DNA from 4 places in the Paenarthrobacter sp. OM7 genome. Region 1 is predicted to be linked to each of the others. Evidence: riboswitches for the same ligand, from Rfam matches in the RefSeq annotation. Region 1 holds a riboswitch; each other region holds the start of a gene.
What was found. A riboswitch is a leader RNA that binds a small molecule or an ion and turns the genes downstream of it on or off. The one in region 1 is predicted to bind S-adenosylmethionine.

Region 1 (4,461 bases):
CAAGGCATCCGACCAGCGGGTGAAGTGGCTTTCCACGCCGGAAAATTCCGGGCCGATCAGTGGACGGAAACCTGGCTTGTGGACGTCTCCGGCATGCATGATGCGCGAGAGCCGATGAACCCAGGGCACGTCGGTATCCAGCTGGTTCCAGACCAGTCCCAAGGTCCCGTGCGGCCGGAGGATACGGGCTATCTCGGTGCTCGCGGCCAGTGGGTCGCACCAATGCCAGGCCTGGGCAACACTGACGACGTCGAATGCTGAGTCCGTCAGTCCTGTTGCTTCAGCTGTTCCCTCCAGCGCGGTGACGTGCGGCTGGGACTTGCGCAGCTGCTCCAGCATGTCGGTGGAAGGGTCGACGGCGGCAACGTCCAGTCCGCGCTCCACGAGGAGGGCCGTGAACTTGCCAGTACCCGCTCCGAGATCCGCAGCAGTCGTGGCCCCCTGGGGAACAAGCCATTCGACGGACTCCCGGGGATAACCGGGCCGCACTCGATCGTAGTGCTCGCCACCGTCCTGGAAGCTCTGGCCGAACTCGTTCCGACGGTCAGCGTGGAGCTTGGGACCACGCGGTCCGGCGGGTCCGGGAACGCCGGGCCGTCCGCTGGAGGCGGCCGGAGACGGCAATGCCACCAAAAACTCCTTCACAGGGTCGCCAAAAGATACCCTACGAATTTACCGCAGCCGCGGTAAAGCGCGTTTAGTCAACAGTGCAAGGAGCAGCGCCTGCAGTGCCGGGCGTGTTGGGCGCCCATTCCGGGTAGGTCCGGTGGTCGTTGGCAGGTACCCAGCGGCCCTCGTCCACCACGTAGTCCCAGCCCAACCCGTTGCGCTTAAGCCCTTCGATTCCTGCGAGCAGCCTCGTGGCGTCCTCCAACCGGGAGCCGACGCCAAAGCTGGCACGCAAGGAGCCTGAGGGAAGCCCGAGTCGCTTGAGCAGTGGGTGGGCGCAGAAGCGTCCATCCCGGAGGCCAACTCCGTGCTCGGCGGCCAGATACGCCGCCACCAGTCCGGCGTCGAATCCTTCCACGGAGAAGTTGACCACACCGATGGTGTCATCGGAGTCAGTGAAGATCTGGTGCACGGTCACGCCGTCGATGGCCTCCAAGCCATCCACCAGGTATCTGCGGATGGCGGCTTCATGGGCGTGCCACGCCTCCTGGTCCAGCCCGGCGAGGACCTGGGTGGCCCGGGCGAGGGTTGCGGCACCCAGGACATTGGGGGAGCCGCCTTCGTGGCGGGCAGGGCCCGTTGCCCAGCTCACCGAGTCGAGGCGGGCTTCACGGACGGCGCCGCCACCAGCCAGGTGGGGGATCCCGGCGTCGAGCCAGTCCGGGCGGCCCACTACGACGCCTGCGCCGAAGGGGGCATACAGCTTGTGACCGGAGAACACCACGTAGTCAACGTCGTCCTCGGTGATGTTGATCCGGCGGTGGGGTGCCAATTGGGCGGCATCCACAACAATCCTGGCACCGTATTCGTGCGCCAGTGCAGCGAGTTCTGCGATCGGCAGGATTTCACCTGTCACGTTGGAGGCGCCAGTGACGGCGAGCAGGCTGACCCCGCCTTGGGCCAATTCATCGCGGAGCTTGTCCACCGTGGCGGTCAACGTGGAGGCCGCTACGACGCTGCGGTGCGGGACACCCTGCCAAGGAAGAAGGTTGGCATGGTGTTCGATGTCCAGATAAAGGACTTCCCCGGAGAAACGGCCGTCAATCTGCGGAAGGCAGCCTGCCAGGAGATTCAGGGAGTCTGTGGTGTTTCGCGTGAAAATCACGGAATCGTCGGGACGCCCGCCGACGAACTCACGGACAATACTGCGCGAATTCTCATAGACCGAGGTGCTGATCTGGGACGCAAAGCCCGCGCCGCGGTGAACGCTGGCGTAGTAAGGAAGGACCTCGTTGAGGTAGGCCGAGACGATGGTCAGGGCCGGAGCCGATGCGCCGTAGTCCAGATTGGCATAGCGGACGTGGCCGCCCTGGATCAGCGGTGCCTGCAGCTCAGCGCCAGTGACGGCGGCGAGTGGCCGTGCAGCGGGAGCTGCCTGAGACGGGGTTTCACCGGCGAAAGACGGAATGATGTTTGAGTCGAACGTAACTGTGCTCATGGGACCTCACTCAAGAGGGATCCCCGGAGGGGGATCCGCGCTTGCCGCATCCGTTCCGGACCGGCCGGGTCGTCACCCGGGGCACCCCGCCGCGAATGGAGGGTTGCCGGCCAGCAAACCGGGGTTTAGCGCTGGCACTCGTGACCTGTAAAAAAGGTTAGGGCACCTCCAGTGGCCCCTCCAAAGTCACTTCGCTTTGTTAAGCACTTTGTTACGCCGGGTTGTAAATCGCCGATCTGGCGAAGAAAAAACGGCGGACGCCTCCAAAAGGAGGCGTCCGCCGTCGAATATTCGGTGAAAAGCAGCGTGCGTGCCCTGAAACGAACCTGCCTAGAGCAGGTCGTCCAGGCCCGGGTTGAGCCGCTTGAGGACTTCCGAGTGAAGGATGGAGTTGGTGGCCAGCGCGTTGCCGCCGAACGGACCGTCGTCGCCTTCCAGGGAGGTGAAACGGCCACCGGCCTCCGTAACGATCGGGACGAGGGCTGCCATGTCGTACAGGTTCAGCTCAGGCTCGCACGCGATGTCCACTGCACCCTCGGCCACCAGGCAGTATGACCAAAAATCGCCGTAGGCCCGGGTTCGCCATACATCCTCTGTGAGCCCCAGAAACTCATCCAGGTTTCCGCGGTCCTTCCACCCGGACAGGCTTGAGTAGGACAAGGAGGCATCGGAGAGGCGGGAAACGTTGGAGACCTTCAAACGGGTGGCCGCGGCAAGGGACCGGCCCATGTAGGCACCCATGTCCTTGGCAGCCCACCAGCGTTTTCCCAAGGCGGGTGCACTGACGACGCCAACCACGGGTTCACCCTCATCAACCAATGCGATCAATGTTGCCCACACCGGTACGCCCCGGACAAAATTCTTGGTCCCGTCGATGGGATCAATGATCCAACGCCGTGAACCGTGTCCGCTGCTGCCAAACTCCTCGCCAAGGACAGCATCCCGGGGGCGGGACCGGGAGAGCTGACCCCGGATGGCTTCCTCCGCTGCTTTGTCGGCGTCAGTGACAGGTGTGAGGTCTGGCTTGGTTTCGATCTTCAGGTCCAGGGCCTTGAAGCGGTCCATGGTCTGGGCATCGACTGAGTCAGCGAGGACGTGGGCAAGGCGCAGGTCATCGTTGTAGGTGGAAACGGGATGGGTCATGCCACCAAACTATCCTGAAACGCTCGCTGCAGCGGGGACGTGAAGCCGCAACGATTAGTTGACGGTGCCCAGTTCCTTGGTCTCTTTTGCTTCCATCCGGGGGTCGGCACCGAGCAACCGGCGCAACGAGGCCAACCGCGCTGCTCCTGAAGGTCCTGCATGGCCGTTGTTAACCCACGGATCCAGTCCGCAGTTGATGGCCGTGGCATCGTGCTTGCATCCCCGCTCACAGGCTTCAGTTCCGGGTTCAAGATCCGGGAAGGAATGCAGAATCCGGTCAGGGTCCACATGGGCCAGGCCAAAGGACCGGATGCCCGGGGTATCGATGATCCAACTGCCGGCCGGGGCGTCGGCGAGTTTCAGGGCCAAAGCGGAGGAGGACGTATGACGGCCCCGGCCTGTCACGGCGTTAACGCCGCCGGTGGCCCTCTCCGCCCCTGTCAGCGCATTGACCATGGTGGACTTGCCCACGCCCGAGTGGCCGAGCATCACGGTGACCTTGCCGCCGAGGTGGGAGCGCAACTGGGCTACGGCGTCGCGGTCCAACCGTGCGGACAGGCCGTCATCGGAGCGGGCGTCGATGCCGCCTGCTTCGGAGTCCGCCGTGCGGCTGATGATGACGGGGAAGTCCAGGCTGAGGTAGTTGGCAAGCAATTCTGCCGGATCCTTGACGTCCGCCTTGGTGATGAGCAGCAACGGCTCAATGCCGGCGTCGTAGGCTGCCACCAAGGCGCGGTCGATGAATCCGGTGCGCGGTTCAGGGTTGGCGGCTGCAACAACAATGACCAACTGGTGGGCGTTGGCCACCACGACGCGTTCGATGGGGTCGGTGTCGTCCGCGCTGCGTCGCAGGAGGGTTCGTCGTTCTTCCACCCGGACCAGCCGCGCCAGCGTGTCCGGCGAACCGGAGACGTCCCCCACTAAAGCGACGAAGTCCCCGGGTACTACCGGGTTACGCCGCAGTTCGCGGGCGCGCGCAGCGACGACGACGCGTGCGTTCGCGGAATCCTCGTCCACAATCGCCCTGTACCGCCCGCGGTCAACGGTGATGATCCGCCCGATGACGGCGTCGTCATGGCTGGGCCTGTCCTTGGTCCGTGGCCTGGACCCTTTTTTGTTGGGTCGGATCCGGACGTCGGATTCGTCCCAGGAGCGTGCATCGCGGCCCATGGTCAGTTTTGTGCCCCATCCGTGCTGGAGATGGTCCCCAC
Region 2 (4,461 bases), 1.1 Mb from region 1:
CGGTAGGACTTCATGCCGTCAACACCACGGGCCAACGCAATGGCCACATCAGCATGACCACCGGCGAACGCCTTGCCCCGGGGAGACGCACCAGCCTGGACCAGCACGGGTTCCTCCGGCAACGGCGCCGTGTTCAGTGGACCGCGGACCTTGAAGAAGTCACCCTGGTGATTGATCGGGTGCACCTTGGTGTGGTCGGCAAACACCCCTGCGGAGACGTCCTCAAGGACCGCGCCCGGTTCCCAGCTCCGCCAGAGCCGCCTGACGACGTCGACGAATTCCTCCGCTTTTTCATACCTAAGGTCGTGTTCAATCTGTTGGTCCAACCCGTAGTTCTGGGCGGCGAGGTCGCTGCCGGACGTGACGACGTTCCAGCCCAACTGGCCCTCGGAGAAGTGCTGCAACGTCGCCAAAAGCCGGGCGGCCGTGAAGGGCGGGTAGAACGAGGCGCTGACGGTCGGCACGATTCCCAGGTGCTCGGTGGCGGAGAGCAGGTAAGGGACCAGCGCCAGCGGATCGTGTTTCGGCGCAAAGGAGGCATGAGCCAGGGACACTTCGGCCGATCCGCCATACGTGTCCGGCACGGTGAGGGAATCCTCGATGATGAAGAGGTCCAACCCGGATTGTTCGAACGCCCGGACTGCGTCCTGGTACAGGGCTGGCTTCTTCCAGTCGTAGCCCAGGCCGTAACCGGGCGTCCCCCACCCCTGGACACCGAATCCATGGCCCACAAACCATCCAAAATGCAGCATGGGCTTGAGTGTAGAACTGCTCTGTCCGTTCACCGCGACCTGATTTCATGCGAAGTTACAGGAGGACGTACTGGGTCAATTATGCTCCCGGGGCGTCACAATTGAACGCGGCCGGAGACGGTCCGTATTTTCCACATAAGGCGTATGTCGTGTTCCACAATCAGCAGGGGTCGGGAATGATCGCTGTATGAGTGCAGCAACCTCCCGCCCCTCCGCCAAGGAGCGACTGTCCAGCGCCTGGGCCCTCAAGGGCTACAAGCGTGAATGGCTGCGGCACGATCTCGTTGCGGGCGCTGCGCTGTTTGCTTTGCTGGTGCCCGCCGGGATGGCCTATGCACAGGCAGCAGGGCTTCCCCCGGTCACCGGGCTTTACGCAACAGTGGTCCCGCTGCTGGTTTATGCGGTGGTGGGGCCCTCCCGCATTCTGGTCCTGGGACCCGACTCTGCCCTGGCCACTATGATCGCCGCGGCCATTGTGCCGCTGGCAGCGGGAAGCAGCGAAAAATCCGTGGCGCTGGCCGGCTTGCTGGCCGTGTTGATCGGGGCGCTCATGCTTGCGGGCTCGGCACTGAAACTGGGAGCCATCACGGGCCTGCTGTCCAAACCCATCCGGCTCGGGTACCTCAACGGAATCGCACTGTTGGTGGCCCTTTCGCAACTCCCGGCGTTTCTGGGTATTGAGGCCGACGGCGACGTCTGGCAAAAGCTCGCGAAGGTCACTACCGGGTTACTTGGCGGTGAGGTCAACATCACCGCGCTGTTGTTGGGAGCGGGGTCGCTGGCGCTCATCTGGATCCCCCGGCTCCTGAAGTGGAAGGTACCCGGCGTCCTGTTGGCGGTGGTTGGCTCGTGCGTGGCGACGGCGGTCTTCGGGCTCAACGACGACGTGAAGGTCACCGGGGTCCTGCCGCAGGGCCTGCCCATGCCCGCACTCGGGGGTATTGGCTGGGCCGACGCCCTGATGCTGCTCCCCGCCGCCGCGGGCATCGCGCTCATGGCTTTCGCTGACACTGGCGTGTTGTCTCAAACATTGGCAGCCAAGGAAGGGAAGAAGGTCTCCGGAAACAGGGAAATGGCAGCGCTTGGAGCAGCCAATGCCGCTACAGGCCTCCTGGGTGGATTCCCCATTTCAGGCAGTACCTCCAGGACACCGGTAGCCGTGGATGCCGGCGCAAAATCCCAGATGACAGGCGTGGTGGGCTCCGTGCTGGTACTGGCGTTCATGCTGTTGGCTCCGGGAGTAACCGAGTACCTGCCGTCGGCAACCCTGGCCGCCGTCGTCATCGCCGCGGCCATTGCCCTCGCAGATCCTGCCGGCGTCAGGCGGCTCCTGGGGCTGAGCCGCAGCGAGTCCGTGGTGATGCTGGCTGCGTTCCTGGGAGTGCTGACGGTGGGTGTCCTCCAGGGAATCGTGGTGGCCATCGCCTTGGCACTCCTGGACTTTGTCCGCAGGGCATGGGATCCGTACAGAACCGAACTCGGCGCAGAGGAAGGCCTTCCCGGGTATCACGACCTTGAACGCCACCCCGAGGGCAAGCGCATCCCCGGGCTCTTGATCCTCCGGTTTGATGCACCCCTGTTCTTCGGCAACGGACAGGTCCTGGCGAGCTTCGTGAGGGAGCAACTCGACGAGGCCCCGGACGAGTCCGCGGAGCCCGTCACCCACATCATCCTTGCCGCCGAACCGATCACCGGGATCGACACCACAGCTTTGGATGACTTGGTAACCCTGGACGAATGGTTGGCCAGAAAAGGAGTGGATCTGGTGTTTGCCGAGCTCAAAGGGCCCGTGAAGGACAAGTTGATCCGCCTCGGCACGGCGGCCCGTTTTACGCCGGACCACTTCTACCCCACTGTCGGCGCGGCAGTGCGGGAGCTCAAGGACCGATAGTGGATCAGCCTCCGATTACGCAACATGACGACGGTGCAGCCGCCCGCAAGTGCAGCCCGACGCCCGTGGATGTTACGTTTTTCTTGAGTAATGAGTACCAGCGCAAAGCCCTGACTTGCTGGTCGGCAACCCTCTCTCCGGCGGGGTGCCTCAGGTGACTACTCGGCGTATCGACAACTCGAACTGCAAGCGTGACTGAGGAGCACCAGCAATGCCTGAACCCACTGAAGAAAAACTCTCCTACCGCCTGATTACAGGCCCGGATAACCGCGATTTCTGCGAGCGTATCCACAACTCCCTCGCCGAAGGCTATGTGCTCCATGGCAGCCCGGCAGCCACCTTCAACGGCACGGACGTCATCGTGGCCCAAGCCATTGTGCTGCCTGCGGCGATCGCCAATGCTGATGCCGCCGTCGCCAACGCAGTGGACCAACTTGAGAATTACGACGATGAAGAAGCGTTCGAGGGCCACGCATGAGCTACGCAGGTGACCTGACCCCACAGGACGCGTGGGCCAAGCTCGAAGAAGGCGCGATCCTGGTGGATGTGCGCACCGAGGGCGAGTGGGCCCACATCGGCATACCCGACACCAAAGCCACCGAGAACGATCCCCTGTTCATCCAGTGGAACCTGGCTGGCGGTATCCCGAACTCCCGCTTTATCGAGGACCTGCAGCAGCAGGCACCCGAGGATGACGCCGTGGAGCTCGTGTTCATCTGCCGCTCCGGCCAGCGCTCCATCTCCGCCGCCATTGCCGCAACACAGGCCGGCTTCACGGCGTACAACGTCCTTGAGGGCTTCGAAGGCGAACCGGACCGCTACGGTGAGCGCACCGTAAACGGCTGGAAGAACCGTGGCCTGCCGACGAATCTGGGGACCGAGTAAGTGACTTTCAATCCCGACGCCGCCGGCTGGAGCCCTGACACCCAGGCCGTTCGCGGTGGCCTTGACCGCACCAATTTCCAGGAAACGTCCGAGCCCGTTTTCCTGAACTCCGGCTTTGTCTACGAATCGGCTGCCGCTGCCGAACGTGCCTTTACCGGCGAGGACGAACGCTTCGTTTACTCCCGCTACGGCAACCCGTCCGTCGCCACGTTCCAGGAGCGGCTGCGGCTGCTCGAAGGAACCGAGGCGTGCTTTGCGACAGCCTCCGGCATGTCCGCGGTCTTCACCGCTTTGGGTGCCTTGCTGGCTGCCGGCGACCGCGTGGTGGCCGCGCGCTCGCTGTTCGGCTCCTGCTTCGTGATCCTCAACGAGATCCTGCCCCGCTGGGGCGTGGAGACGGTGTTCGTTGACGGCCCGAATCTGGAGCAGTGGCGCGAAGCCCTCTCGGAACCGACCACCGCCGTGTTCTTTGAGTCGCCCTCCAATCCGATGCAGGAGATCGTGGACATCGCCGCCGTCAGCGAACTGGCGCATGCTGCCGGGGCGACTGTCGTGGTGGACAATGTGTTCGCCACTCCCCTCCTGCAGCGCTGCGGTGAGCTGGGCGCGGACGTCATCGTGTACTCCGGCACCAAGCACATCGATGGCCAAGGCCGTGTCCTCGGCGGCGCGATCCTGGGCACCAAAGAGTTCATCGATGGTCCCGTCAAGCAACTCATGCGCCATACCGGCCCTTCCCTTTCCGCGTTCAACGCCTGGGTGCTGACCAAGGGTTTGGAGACCATCGGACTGCGGGTGAACCACAGCTCGGCATCCGCTTTGAAGATCGCGGAGTGGCTCGAGCAGCAGCCTGCCATCAGCTGGGTCAAGTACCCGCTGCTCACGTCCCACCCGCAGTACGAGCTTGCCGCGAAGCAGATGAAGGCCGGCGGC
Region 3 (4,461 bases), 1.8 Mb from region 1:
TCCCGTCGTTGACGAACTGGATTCCTGAAGCTGCGGAGACGTTCGCGATCGCTGCCTCCAGCAGTGCATCGGAACCTTCCGGCGCGGACCCTTCGTTCACCACGTAGTGCAGCGGGCGGCATGGCGAGTACCCCACCGGAGTGCCGTCGTCGTTGGTAGCCAGGAACTTATACGACTCGTTGGTAGTCTCCGGCACCTTCGGCGAGGCCAGCGGGGCGTCCGCCTCCTCAAATCCGGGCGGCGGGGCGTCTGCTGCACGTGCTGGCGCCGTCTGCTTCTGCCCGGGTGTCCCGTCGTGCGCGGCACCAGGGACGCTCACACCCGGGAAAAGGGCGGTGATCCGCGGGTCTCCATGCAGGAATCCGCTGACCAACACTGCCACCACAGCGGCAATTCCGGCCATGAGCACGCCACGGAGAATGCGCCAGGCCGTGCCGGTACGCCGGTGCTTTGGCGCACGCGTTTCCCGCTCCGAGTCCACGGTTCTCCATTCCTCACGCCCTGGCCACGCGGGGCAGCGCGGAGGACGAACCAACATTACGGGCTGCGGGGGGAACCGTCCAAACTAGACGATGGTTGCCCCGAACACCAGGCCCAGCCCGTACGTGGCGGCAGCCGCTGCAAGGCCGATCGCGAGCTGGCGCAGCCCGCGGCTCAGCGGCGAGGTCCCGGACAGCAAGCCCACGACGGCGCCGGTCGCCAAGAGCGCGATGCCCACCAGCACACCGGCCACCATCAAGGCGGCAAAGCCCGTCATGCCGAAGATGAAGGGCAGGATGGGAACGATGGCACCGGACGCGAAGAAGCAGAAGCTGGACATCGCTGCGCCCCATGCCGAACCGACGGATTCGTGCTCGTCGGTGGCAGGTTTCTCGGGCTGCAAGGAGAGGCTGGGATCGCAGTCGCAGCTGAACAGGCCCATTCGCTCTGCGGCGCGATGCTCAGCGGCCTCGCGCGTCATGCCGCGGGCAAGGTAGACCAGCACCAATTCGTTGTGTTCGATGTCCAACGACGGTGCTGCCGTGAGAGTGGCTTGGGTGGGCAGCGTCGCGTTGAGCAGTTCCCGCTGGGAGCGGACAGAGACGTACTCGCCGGCGCCCATGGACAGTGCGCCCGCCAAAAGACCTGCCACACCGCTCATCAGCACCACCGGACTGGGTACGCCGGTGGCGGCCATGCCCATGACCAGCGAAAGGTTGCTCACCAGGCCGTCGTTGGCGCCGAAGACCGCGGCACGGAAGGTCCCGGAGAGCCGGTTCCGACCACGGGTAGCCAGGCCCCTGACCACCTCTTCGTGGATCTGTTCGTCAGCCACCATGGCGGGTGTTGCCGCGGGTTCGGAGCCGTAGGGGGAGCGGCCTTCTGCGCGTTGGGCCAGGGCCAGTACAAAGACCGACCCGAAGTTGCGGGCCAGGAATCCCAGGAACTGGCTGCGGGCTGACGCGGCCTTGGGCATTCCGGCGTGCTCACCCAGGAGCTTGAGCCAGTGGGCCTCGTGCCGGCCTTCGGCCTCGGCCAGGGCCAGCAGGATTTGGCGTTCTTCGCCGTCGCGCCTCTGGGCGAGTTCGCGGTAGACAGCGGCCTCGGCGCGCTCGTCGGCGAGGTACTGACGCCACCGGCGGATGTCGGCGTGCGAGGGCGCCGCGGGTTCCGTTCCGACGTTCTCGAGGGCTGCCGATTCCGGGGTGGGGTCCGGAGCTGGGCTCGACGAACCGGGGGATTCCTGGTGCTGTTGCACTTTCTCTCCTGTGCTGGGTGGGGTAGTTGCGGCCCCATTGCACGCCCCACTGTACCGCTTATCTGCGCGGTTTTTTGGCTGGTATTCCTCACTTGGAATGTTCGGCGCACCGTAATTTCCGGCCGTCCTTGACCCCCGACTTAGCCGGTGCTCAGATGGAAGGACAGGGGCGGGGGCCCACCCCGCACACGTTCAACAGGGCTTGAGCGGCCCACGAGACGGAGGTTGCACCATGAACACCACCGAATCACACGCCAACTACCCGGAACGGACCACCATTGAGTCAGATCCGGCCTATGACTACGCCGAGGACCAGGAAGTGGACGAGGCCTGGGTGGAAGAAGTGGACGCCCCCGAGGACGACGAACGTGTGGTCCCCATCGACGAGACCGAGGAATTCCGCGAAGCAGACGAGGAAATCTAGGCGGGCTCCTCGTGGCTGAGTGTGTAGTGAAGCTGCACGCCGGCGCGTTTGCCGGCCGCCGCAACAGTCACGGTTAGGGTTCTCGACGCATCACACCAAAGGGTCGGCCGGACCGCTCGGGCCAACGCCTGCGCGATCAGGTGCGGTTGGGGATGTCCGAACCGCATGGTTCCGGCCTTGGCAGTGATGGTCACCGTGCCCAGGAAGAGGTCGACGGCGGGAATCACCGCGACTGTGTGGGTGGCTGTTGTTGCCGGGGTACTGGTAGCCGGGGTGGTATCGCCTTGGTACGGCAAGGGACTGCTCCTTGGGGGAGTGCTCTTGCCCGCTCGGTTGTCTCTGGTCCGGGACGGGCCGCTTCCTCATCCGAACCACCCGTGAACATGGGGTTGGTGTGTGGCCAGTCGGAGCTTGGCACCACATCTCTTGAAGCTGGGACCACCTTACCGCACGGCTGTCCAGCAAGTTGGGGCGCCCTCTTCCCGGGGACAAAACAACGGCGGCGCCACCCCGGAAAGGGGAGGCGCCGCCGTCGAATTTTGCTCTGTTGCTTGCAGCGCTACTTGTGGCTGCTGACCGGGTGGGCCTCAGGCGGGAGTTCCTCAGAGACGGCACCGGCAACGCGCTTGTCCCAGGCCTCGCGGACTGCGGGATCAGTGGGCGGGGTGAGCAGTGAAATCACTACGTAGGCGATGAACGAAGCGGCGAGACCGTAGTAGATCGGTTCGTTGGCGTAGACGCCGTCCGCGCTCGGAATGACACCCAGGGCGAAGAGGATCAGCAGGGTCAGTGTCAGCACCGATCCAACTGCCATGGACCATGCAGCGGCGATGCCCGTGCCGCGCTTCCACACCAAACCGCCCAGGATTGCGACCAGGAGGCCACCCACCAGGATGTCGTAGGCGATGGTGAGGGCAATCACCACGTCCTGAGCCGCCATGGAAATCAGTACTGCCACGATGCCGAGTCCAAGAACCCAGTAGCGGTTGGCTTTGACGTCGTGCTCGGGGTTTTCGCTGTCATCGGTGTTGATGTTCTTGCCGAACCAGCTGGCCACGAACGGGACAACGTCCGCACGTGCCACCGTGGCTGCGGCGATCAGGGCGCCGGAAGCGGTGGACATCATGGCCGCAACAGCCGCGGCCATGACCAGGCCGCCGATGCCGACAGGCAGGATGTGGGTTGCCACCTCGGCGTAAACAACGTCCTTGCCGAGGTTGGTGACATCGATGTCCGGCAGTGCCACCCGGGCGGCCAAGCCGATCAGGGCGCCGGCGATGCCGTAGAGGATGCAGTAGACGCCGGCCGTGGCGCCGCCCCAACGGGCAACGGCGGGGGTCTTGGCAGTGAAGACGCGCTGCCAGATGTCCTGACCGATCAGGAGGCCCAGTGTGTAGACCACGAAGTACGTGATGATGGTCTGGGCGCCGATGCCATCGATCTGGAAGAAGGTGTCATCGAGGCGCTCACGGATGCCGTCCATGCCGCCGGCAGCGTTCAGGACGAACGGGAGCATCAGGAAGAAGATACCGACGGTCTTGATGATGAACTGAACCTGGTCGGCCAGCGTGATGGACCACATGCCGCCAATGGTGGAGTAAACCAGGACGATCGCGCCGCCAACGGCGATGGCAAGCCAGCGTTCCCAGTCGAAGAGCACCACGAAGATGGTGGCGTAGGCGCCGGTGGAAGTAGCGCAGAGCATGAGCGTGTACGCCAGCATGACGATGCCGGAGGTCTGCGTGGCCCTGCTGCCGTAGCGAAGGCTCAGCATCTGGGAGACCGTGTAGATCTTCAGGCGCTGGATGGTACCGGCGAACAGGAGGCTGAGCAGCAGAACGCCTGCGCCGATGGCCACTACCAGCCACATGCCGGAGATGCCGAACTTGTAGCCGAGGCCGACGCCGCCCACGGTGGAAGCGCCACCGAGGACCACAGCGGCCATGGTGCCGGTGTAAAGGAACGGTCCCAGGCGGCGGCCAGCCACCAGGAAGTCGCTGTTGTTCTTGGTGCGGGACTTGCCCCACCAGCCGAATGCCAGCATGGCGAGCAGGTACACCACCACGATTGCGATGTTTATAGCCGAAGATTCCATGAGCGGTCCTTGGAGCTGATGCACGGAGGTTGGGGTTTTCGACGATACTCCTGCGAAGCGTCGAAGTCTCTGTGCTGATGGTTGGAGATTGGGGAAGGTGTTGTGTGCCTCACAGACAACACTTGTTGCCTATGAGGATATGTTGTGATCGGAGTAACAGTCAAGATGCTTTAGTCACGGTTCCGCCGGTTCTGGTCCTGTTGG
Region 4 (4,461 bases), 1.2 Mb from region 1:
ACTGGACATCGAGGGCGTCGCCCGCACCGCCCACGAGGCCGGTGTGCCACTCATCGTCGACAACACACTGTCCACTCCCTACCTCATCCGTCCCATCGAGTGGGGCGCCGATATCGTGGTCCACTCCGCCACCAAGTACCTCGGTGGCCACGGTTCCGCCATCGCCGGCGTGATCGTGGACTCAGGCAACTTCGACTTCGGCAAGGACCCGGAGCGCTTCCCGGGTTTCAACACCCCGGACCCCAGCTACAACGGTTTGGTCTACGCCCGGGATCTTGGCAAGGATGGGGCGCTCGGCGCCAACCTCTCCTACGTCCTGAAGGCACGCGTCCAGCTTCTCCGCGACCTCGGTTCCGCTGTGTCCCCGTTCAACGCTTTCCTGATTGCCCAGGGGCTGGAGACGCTGAGCCTGCGCGTCGAGCGTCACGTAGCCAACGCCACCAAAGTGGCCGAGTGGCTGGAAGCCCACGACGACGTCGAATCGGTTGCCTACGCGGGTCTGCCGTCCAGTCCGTGGTACGACCGTGGCCGGAAGTATGGTCCGCAAGGCACCGGCGCCATTGTTGCGTTCAACATCAAAGGTGGCGTTGAAGCGGGCAAGCGCTTCGTGGACGGACTGGAACTGCACTCGCATGTGGCCAACATCGGCGATGTCCGCTCGCTGGTCATTCACCCGGCGTCCACTACGCACAGCCAGCTGACAATTGAACAGCAGCTGGCGGCCGGTGTTAAACCCGGCCTGGTTCGCTTGTCCGTGGGAATTGAGCACGTGGATGACATCATCGCCGACCTCGAAGCCGGATTCCGGGCCGCCAAGGGAGCCTGATTCCCGACCTGGACGATACGGCGCGACCACGCCCGCCACCTTCCTGGGAGGCCGCCCGGACCGACGATTATTCGCCGGGCGGCGTTCCGGAGTGCTGCTTCGTGAACGAAAACGCCCTAAAGCGTCACACTGATGTCACATTCTTCGCCATACCCGCCCTGTATTTCCTAGACTCTTCGTATAGGTCATGAGTGCCAGCGCGTAGCCCCGGCTTGCTGGCCGGCAACCCTCCTCCGCGGTGGGGTGCCCCGGGTGAAGACCTGGCCTGTTCGCACCCAAGGCGACGGGCAAGCGCGAGTTTAAGGTGTCAAAGGAATGACCATCACTGCTACAGCCCTTCCAAAATCCGGAGAAGAAGACGGAACCGTCAAGTACGCCGCCATTGGGCCGCTGGACCTTGAAGCCGGTGGATTCCTTCCCGACGTCGTCCTCGCTTATGAGACCTGGGGGCAGCTGAACGCCGATGCCTCCAATGCCGTGCTCATCCAGCATGCCCTCACGGGCAGCACACACGTAGCCCGGGGAGCTACGGACGAAGAAGGATGGTGGGAGCAGTTGGTAGGCCCCGGTGCCACCATCGACACCACCAGGTTCTTTGTCATCTCCATCAACATCGTGGGTGGCTGCTACGGCAGCACTGGACCGTCCTCGGAGGCGCCGGACGGCCGTCCTTGGGGCTCCCGGTTCCCCTTGGTCACCCTGCGCGACAGCACCGAGGCGGAGGCGCGCCTGGCCGAAGCCCTGGGAATCGAGGCCTGGCATGCCGTGCTGGGCGGTTCCATGGGTGGCGCCCGTGCGTTGGAGTGGGCAGTGACCTTCCCGGAGCGGGTGAAACGCTGTGCCGTGATATCCGTGGGTGCCTACAGCACGGCCGAGCAGATCGCCTTTGCGCAGGCCCAAACCCTGGCCATCCGTCAGGACCCGAATTTCAACAACGGCGACTACTACGGTGGCACTGCCCCTGAACACGGGCTCGCCTTGGCCCGGCGCATCGCCCACATCACCTACCGCTCCGCACTGGAGTTGGACTTCCGCTTTGGCCGTGAAGCCCAGCACCTGGAGACACCTCTCGCCGCTGCGGTCCTGGGGGAGCGTGGCCGCTATCAGGTGGAGAGCTACCTGGACCACCAGGGAACAAAGCTCGTCCGACGATTTGACGCCAACAGCTACATCGCCCTCACCGAAGCCCTGATGTCCCACGACGTCGCACGCGGCCGTGGATCGCTGGAGGCAGCCTTGTCGCGTACCACTGCGGAGTTCTTCGTTGCGGCGGTGGACAGCGACAGGTTGTATTTCCCGGCGCAATCCCGGGAATTGGCGGCAGCCTTGCCGGGTGATGTTCCGGTTCATATCATTGAGGCGCCGATCGGCCACGACGGGTTCCTGACGGAAATCGGCCAGCTCTCAGCACAGCTCCGCGGAGCCTTCTTCGCCTAAGTTGAGTGGCCGTTGCAGGACAGTTGAGTAGCGGCTGCAGGACGCCGGGTTGGCCGCCAGGCTAGCCGTTCATGATGTCGCCGCGCTGCTTCATGTAGTCCTCCATGGCGATCTCCCCGTTGCTGAATTTTGCGTCCAGCTCTGCCAGCTTGCGAGCGCGGTAGCCTTGCGGCTCCGATCCGTTGGTGGCCGGGAAAGGCGTGGGGGAGAAAGTGTTCGACGGCGCCCCGGACTGCGGTTCGTCATCTACAGGGCGGATGACGGCCGGCCCGGACGGATAGCCCGGGTAGTCCTGGGGTGGGTAATTCTGTGCCGGGTAACCGGGGCCGGGCAGGTTCTGCTGCGGGGGATAACCGGGGCTGCGGAAGGTTCCGTTCTGGATCCGGCGCGCGCGGGATCGGTTGTACATGCGGATCCCGAGCGGAATCAGCCACGAGCAGACGATGATCCAGAAGATCAGATTGTTCACAGTGCAGGCCTCCTAGGTCGTATCCCAGCTTAGCCCGGTCGCACGGCGTGAACTCCGGCGCCTGCAGTGAGGACTTCAGAGGAGGCGGGCCTCCATGCCCAGGAACTGCCCATAGCGTTCCACTTCGGCGTCGAGGGCCATCTGTTCGGGAGGGCTTGTGGGCCGGTTCATGCGGACATCCAGGTGGCAGGCTCCGCCGGAGAATCCATGGCGCCACCATCCGGCCAACCTGCCATCCATCAGGACCACGTGCATGGGCCCGTTGTCTTCGGGGAAGTACGGTGCTGTCCCACCCAGATAGCGCCGGGACTGCGAATAGCCCATGACGTATTCGTCGTAGCACTGGATGAGGTCGATGCGGGGGAGTCTTGCGTCAGGCAGACGCGAAGGGCCCCCGGGGTTGGTGAGCTCGACGGCATCTTCCGGGGCCAGGTAAAACTCGAGGCCGTCCATGGCGAGTGATGCCAGGGCGCCCGGCGATAGCTTGCCAGCCACGTGGATGCCCAGCTTTACGTCCTTCATGGTCAGCCCGGACCACACGGCGCAGTCCTTGATGGTGGCGGGTCCGCGGCTGCCGAAGTATCGGAGAACCAACGTGCCCAGGGCCTCTTCACGGTCCTCCCCGGTCAACGGCGTGCGGACGAAACCCGGCACACGCTCCTCGAAGAGGGCATACGTCTGTTTCAGGGCGCCCCCGGACGAGCGCACGGGGGAACCGCTCACGAGGATGCGACTGACCTCGGCGTGCATGAGGTGGTAGATAAACCCCAGGCCCTTGCTGGGTAAGCCGGCCTGTCCCAGGACTTCAGCCAGCTCTTCGCGCGTCTTGTGGGCCCCGTCGGCGACTGCTGAGGCCAGGATCCGGCCACTGAGTGCGGACGTTTTTTCATCCACCCCTGTTTGGCGGTACATGCCTTTGTTTCCCTGATGCAGCCGGTCCGCGGAGAGTCCCATCAGCCAGCCGAGGTCGTCCCGGTGCACAAAATGCCACGTGGGCCGCAGGATGTGCGTCCGCAGGATGGTTCCATCGGCAACGGCTTGTTCCACATCGGAGGATGTGGAAGCGGATGTCCTTTGTGCAAGGGTCCACCGCGCATACGGAAATTCCTGGGACTGGACTGCCAACAGGTTGCGGACCACGTCTCCGGCGGTCCCGGACAAAGGAGGCCGCAGTTGCTGCCGTCGCAGTCGCAGGCGCCGGACCCTCTCCGCGAAGAGGTCCGCCTTATCCGCCACTGTGGCCACCCGAAAGTCCGGCCCCATGAAACCCTGCTGGCACCATCACCTGAATGTCGCCCTAGCTCCGCGGCAGCAAGGTGCCGCTGGGGCCGAAGACAGGACCCGGCGTCGGACGCTTTGGCGTGATGCCGTCACCGGAGGACTGGTGCCGGAGCCTTCGGATAACCCACGGGACAAAGTACTCGCGCGCCCAGACGAGATCCGAGGAGCGGGCCTCACGCCAGGTCCGCGGAGGCAGCGGCTTGGGCATCAGTGGTTCAAGGGTGTGCTGGACGTTGAGGGAGTCCAGGACCATCATGGCGATGGTGTGGTGTCCCAGGGGCGAGAAGTGCAGGCGGTCCGCATCCCACATTTGGTGATCTGCCAGCTGCCGCAAAGACCACATGTCCGCTATCACGGCGTCGTGGCGTGCAGCCACTGTCCTGAGGTTCTCGTTGTAGATGGCCACTTTTCCACGGATGCGCCCCAGCACCGATGCGGCGGTGTCCGG

Region 2: linked by a shared signal. The riboswitch ahead of QEH68_RS18550 (DUF1737 domain-containing protein) and the one ahead of QEH68_RS13485 (aminotransferase class V-fold PLP-dependent enzyme) in region 1 are both predicted to bind S-adenosylmethionine.
Region 3: linked by a shared signal. The riboswitch ahead of QEH68_RS05455 (hypothetical protein) and the one ahead of QEH68_RS13485 (aminotransferase class V-fold PLP-dependent enzyme) in region 1 are both predicted to bind S-adenosylmethionine.
Region 4: linked by a shared signal. The riboswitch ahead of QEH68_RS07765 (homoserine O-acetyltransferase) and the one ahead of QEH68_RS13485 (aminotransferase class V-fold PLP-dependent enzyme) in region 1 are both predicted to bind S-adenosylmethionine.

The regions. Positions count from the first base shown of each region.
Region 1 covers NZ_CP123579.1:2,918,144-2,922,604, reverse strand. The annotation lists gene QEH68_RS13490 (class I SAM-dependent methyltransferase) at 1-624, opposite strand, end outside; gene QEH68_RS13485 (aminotransferase class V-fold PLP-dependent enzyme) at 698-2,107, opposite strand; SAM riboswitch class IV at 2,140-2,253, opposite strand; gene hisN (histidinol-phosphatase) at 2,438-3,250, opposite strand; gene QEH68_RS13475 (ribosome small subunit-dependent GTPase A) at 3,305-4,420, opposite strand; gene aroA (3-phosphoshikimate 1-carboxyvinyltransferase) at 4,423-4,461, opposite strand, start outside.
Region 2 covers NZ_CP123579.1:4,029,788-4,034,248, forward strand. The annotation lists gene QEH68_RS18540 (NtaA/DmoA family FMN-dependent monooxygenase) at 1-785, opposite strand, end outside; gene QEH68_RS18545 (SulP family inorganic anion transporter) at 940-2,643, shown strand; SAM riboswitch class IV at 2,730-2,841, shown strand; gene QEH68_RS18550 (DUF1737 domain-containing protein) at 2,855-3,121, shown strand; gene QEH68_RS18555 (rhodanese-like domain-containing protein) at 3,118-3,528, shown strand; gene QEH68_RS18560 (O-succinylhomoserine sulfhydrylase) at 3,529-4,461, shown strand, end outside.
Region 3 covers NZ_CP123579.1:1,166,667-1,171,127, forward strand. The annotation lists gene QEH68_RS05440 (matrixin family metalloprotease) at 1-481, opposite strand, end outside; gene QEH68_RS05445 (VIT1/CCC1 transporter family protein) at 566-1,738, opposite strand; gene QEH68_RS05450 (hypothetical protein) at 1,971-2,162, shown strand; gene QEH68_RS05455 (hypothetical protein) at 2,159-2,458, opposite strand; SAM riboswitch class IV at 2,475-2,594, opposite strand; gene QEH68_RS05460 (sodium:solute symporter) at 2,722-4,257, opposite strand.
Region 4 covers NZ_CP123579.1:1,691,240-1,695,700, forward strand. The annotation lists gene QEH68_RS07760 (bifunctional o-acetylhomoserine/o-acetylserine sulfhydrylase) at 1-826, shown strand, start outside; SAM riboswitch class IV at 1,010-1,126, shown strand; gene QEH68_RS07765 (homoserine O-acetyltransferase) at 1,142-2,263, shown strand; gene QEH68_RS07770 (hypothetical protein) at 2,325-2,732, opposite strand; gene QEH68_RS07775 (winged helix DNA-binding domain-containing protein) at 2,808-3,995, opposite strand; gene QEH68_RS07780 (SGNH/GDSL hydrolase family protein) at 4,030-4,461, opposite strand, start outside.